DNA from 2 places in the Eubacterium ventriosum genome. Region 2 is predicted to be linked to the other one. Evidence: predicted binding sites of a transcription regulator. Region 2 holds the regulator's gene; the other holds the start of a gene.
The links. The regulator NrdR, encoded in region 2, represses ribonucleotide reductase genes. The targets are predictions, from matches to a motif close to CACNANATNTNGTG.
Positions count from the first base shown of each region.

Region 1: the regulator NrdR is predicted to act here: its motif matches at 1,107-1,120, upstream of nrdD (anaerobic ribonucleoside-triphosphate reductase).

Region 1 is NZ_CP102282.1:2,755,256-2,757,676, reverse strand. It holds gene NQ558_RS12585 (MATE family efflux transporter) at 1-962, shown strand, start outside; gene nrdD (anaerobic ribonucleoside-triphosphate reductase) at 1,171-2,421, shown strand, end outside.
Region 2 is NZ_CP102282.1:2,214,011-2,216,431, forward strand. It holds gene NQ558_RS09920 (shikimate dehydrogenase) at 1-351, shown strand, start outside; gene NQ558_RS09925 (YqeG family HAD IIIA-type phosphatase) at 544-1,050, opposite strand; gene nrdR (transcriptional regulator NrdR) at 1,067-1,516, opposite strand; gene NQ558_RS09935 (PRC-barrel domain-containing protein) at 1,643-1,903, opposite strand; gene sigG (RNA polymerase sporulation sigma factor SigG) at 1,970-2,421, opposite strand, start outside.

The DNA of each region.
Region 1 (2,421 bases), 540 kb from region 2:
CTTTTGGCTTCCCATTTGTAATGGTAGCCAATGGAGGCTCACATCTTGTAAGAGCAGACGGCAGCCCTAAATTTTCAATGTATTGCAACCTTGTGGGAGCAATTATTAATGTTATATTAGATTATTTATTTGTAATGAGATTTGGATGGGGAATGTCAGGAGCAGCTCTTGCAACTGTTATAGGACAGATTGTGTCTTTTATGATGGTAGTGTGGTATATGCGTCATTACAAAACAGCTAAGATAGAACGTAAGCATTTAATACCTTGCAAAGAATTTGTTTTTAGAACATTACATTTGGGAATGGCGCAGGGACTTAATCAGCTTGCCATGATGATTGTTCAGATTGTAATGAACAAGTCATTAAAGTATTACGGTGGATTGTCAATTTATGGCGCATCAATTCCAATTGCCTGTGCAGGTATTATTATGAAAGTTAACCAGTTATATTTTTCAATATGTATTGGTGTGGCCCAGGGGATACAGCCTATAGCGAGTTTTAACACAGGAGCAGGCAATTATGACCGTGTAAAGAAGACGTACAAGATAGCAGTAACATGCAATACAGTGGTGTCCACTATAGCGTTCCTGATTTTTCAGTTATTTCCAAGACAGATTATCGGAATATTCGGTTCAGGTTCCAATGAATATTTTATGTTTGCGGAAAAATTCTTTAGAATATTCTTATTTATGACATTCTTAAACGGAATACAGCCAATTACATCAACATTCTGTACTGTAATTGGAGAACCTAACAAGGGAACATTTTTGTCACTTACAAGGCAGATTATATTCTTACTTCCGTTGTTAGTAATATTACCTATTATATTTATAAAAATAGGCTTAGAAGGTGTAGAGGGCATAATGTTTTCAGCTCCTATAGCAGATTTCGTGGCAGCAGTTATCTCATTGATTGTGATAAATGGAGTATTTAAAAATTTTGAAAAAAAATCAGGCAGATAATATGTAAACCATTTAATCTGAAAAAGCCTTTATTTATGGGAAAATAAGAAAAATAAAAAAATATTTAATAAAATATTTAATAAAATTTGTTGCAATTGGCACTATACAATTTGGAATATATTGTGCTATAATCCTTTAGGTGGACACAAGATATAGTACATTTAAAAAATAAAGATATATAAAGATAATACATTGTGGGAGAAACAAGATGGAGACGATAACACGTAGAGTAATTAAAAGAAATGGTGAAGAAGTGGTTTTTGATGTGCAAAAGATTCTTAATGCCATCAGAAAGGCTAATAACGAAGTAGAACCGATACATAGACTTAATGAGTACCAGATTGAGGCTGTTGGCAAGATTGTTATGGATCAGATTTGTCAGTCAAACCATGCTACAGCAGTAGAAGATATTCAGGATATGGTAGAACGTGGCATTATGGAGATGCGTGGATATGAAGTTGCGCAGATTTACGTTCGTTACAGATATAAGAGAGATATGGCAAGAAAGGCTAACACAACTGATGATGGAATACTCGCACTTATTGATCAGATTAATGAAGAGGTGAAACAGGAGAACTCAAACAAGAATCCTACGATTAACTCAACTCAGCGTGATTATATGGCGGGTGAGGTTAGCAAGGATTTAACTAGACGTATTTTATTACCTGATGAAATTACGCAGGCACATGAACAGGGGATTATTCATTTCCATGATTCTGACTATTTTGCACAGAAGGAACATAACTGTGACCTTATTAACTTAAAGGATATGTTAGAGAATGGAACATGCATTTCAGAAACAAAGATTGATCCACCTCATAGTTTTTATACAGCTTGTAACGTTACAACTCAGATTGTGGCACAGGTTGCAAGTAACCAGTACGGCGGACAGTCATTTTCATTAGGACATCTTGCACCTTTTGTACAGGTTAGCCGTGACAAGATTACTGAGGAAGTAATGAAGGAACGTGATGAAGTGGGAGTTAACTACTCAGACGAACAGCTTAAGATGATTGTTGAAAGAAGACTTCGTGATGAAATCACAAGAGGTATTCAGACTATTCAGTACCAGCTTATTACATTAATGACATGTAATGGACAGGCACCTTTTGTTACAATGTTTATGTATTTGGATGAAGTTCCTGAAGGACAGACAAGAGATGACCTTGCAGTATTAATTGAAGAAGTTTTAAAACAGAGAATACAGGGTGTAAAAAATGAAAAAGGTGTTTGGATTACACCTGCATTCCCTAAGATTATATATGTACTTGATGAAGATAATGTTACACCTGATTCTAAATATTGGGATTTAACAGTTTTATCAGCTAAATGTACAGCAAAGAGAATGGTTCCTGACTACATTTCAGCTAAGGTTATGCGTGAAATGAAGAACGGATGTGTATATCCATGTATGGGATGTCGTTCATTCTTAACAGTTGAAGACAGCCAGAGAAATCCT
Region 2 (2,421 bases):
GACATCAACGACAACACAGACTGTAAAGTAAACTTAATTGAAATGAACGACGATTCAATTGGTGAATCAGTTTTTTCAAGCGATATTCTTACAAATGCCACACCAATCGGAATGGCACCAAATACAGACGGATGCCTAGTAAAGGATTCTTCAATCTTAAGACCTGAATTAATAGTTTCAGACATAATCTATAATCCTTTAGAAACAAAACTATACAAGATGGCAAAAGAAAAAGGCTGTTCAGTATTCAACGGATTATATATGTTACTCTACCAAGGTGCAGAAGCATTCTTTCTTTGGACAGGCAAGGAAATGCCTACTGAAGAAATCAAAGCAAAGTACTTTGATTAGTGCAATAAAAACTTACTAAAAGTTTTTCAAAAAAGAACAACCAGCTCAACGAAAACACGCTCCCGCTGCCCTCAGTTCATATTGGTACTAAGAATCTGTGACAGCTACACTGCCCCATCTTCTAAGGGCCTACGGCTTCAGAGTACTTTCTTTAGAGTTGGTTGTTCTTTTTTATATACTATTTCCAAGTTTTTACTGTGTTTTTTGAAGTTTCTTTCGCCATCTCCACAAAACAAATTTTTCCGGGATTCGTTTTAAGACTATCTGTATTTCTTCTTTTTTGTCTATTTTTTTGAGCATTACTGTTTGCACTCCTGCTCTATTAGCTCCCCATATGTCTGTGAAGATTTGATCGCCTAAAAATAGCGTGTTCTTAGGTGTTGTTCCCATAAGTTCCATTGCTTTCCTGTAGTTTTTTGTGCTTGGCTTATGAGCATCAAATATGTATTTTGACTTCACTGCATATGCAAATGGCTCAACTCTTGGCTCTTGATTATTTGATATAAGACATGTATCTATTCCTAATTTATGTATTTTGTCAAACAATGCCACTATTTCTTCCGTGGCAGGTGCTCCGTGAGGAACCAATGTGTTGTCTATGTCTGAGATTATTCCTCTGATTCCCTGTTTGTAATACATTTCAAAATCAATATCATAAACTGAATCCAGATACTCATTTGGGTAAAATCTTTCCAGCATTTTGTCTCCTTAAGTTTTATTTTAGTAATTTTTTCAATTCATCCATAAAGGTATTTACGTCCTTAAATTCCCTATATACAGATGCAAAACGCACATAGGCTACCTGATCAAGCTGTTTTAGTCTCTCCATTACAATCTCGCCAATAACCTGACTTGGAATTTCTTTCTTTTCCATGTTAAAAATAGTATTTTCAACATCTTCCACAGCCTGCACTATCTGGTCATATGATACCGGTCTTTTATGGCATGAGCGAAGTATTCCTGCCTCTATTTTTCCTCTGTCATATGGCTCTCTTATGTTTTCTTTTTTGATTACTATTAAAGGTATTGTTTCTACTTTTTCATATGTTGTAAAACGCTTGTTGCATTTCTCGCACTGACGTCTTCTTCTAATGGCATTGTTCTCTTCCGCCGGTCTTGAGTCTATAACTTTTGTATCATCTGTTCCACAATATGGACACTTCATTTCAATCCTCCGTACTTGTTAGTTCTTATAAGTTTTTACATATTTTCTTTTTAACTATTACATTCTTCTAACTAAAATGTTTTTACTACTAGATTATATGGAACTTTTATCCATAGGTCAAGAAATTTACACTTTTATTTTGTTTCTCACTTCTTTTTCATCAACTTTTACAAGAATTATGTCAGGTCCCACCTGAACAATACATTTAAATGGAATTACATATTCAAAATCACTGCACACAAGACCACACCATTTTCCCGGTCCCGGAACTATTATTGCTTCAATACAGCCTGTACAAATATCAAACTCTATGTCATCTGCACAACCTAATATTTTGCAGTTGCAAGTATTTATAACTTCTTTTTGTTTCAATTCTTCTATACGCATTATGATTGAACAATTTCACCCTTTTCTTTAGTATATACAGATTCTTATAATTGGTTCCTGATTTTATTACTCCATATATTTCTTCATTGCCTTCAGTGCGTTCTTTTCAAGTCTGCTAACCTGTGCCTGGCTTATGCCAATTTCATCTGCTATTTCCATTTGTGTTTTTCCATTAAAGAATCTCATATCTATTATTTTTCGTTCTCTTTCACTTAAACCTTTTAATGCCTCATTTAAAACTATATTCTCTACCCATTTTTCTTCTTTATTCTTTTTGTCACTTATCTGGTCCATTACATATAAGGTATCCCCACCCTGGTCGTATACAGGATCATATAAAGACACCGGGCTTTGGATTGCGTCAAGGGCATACACCACATCTTCAGGTTCCACTCCTATCTCTTTTGCAATTTCTACCACAGTAGGCTCCCTGTGAGTAGTTTTTATTATATTTTCTTTACAATATATTGCTTTGTAGGCAATGTCCTTTATGGAACGACTTACCCTGATTGCTGCAT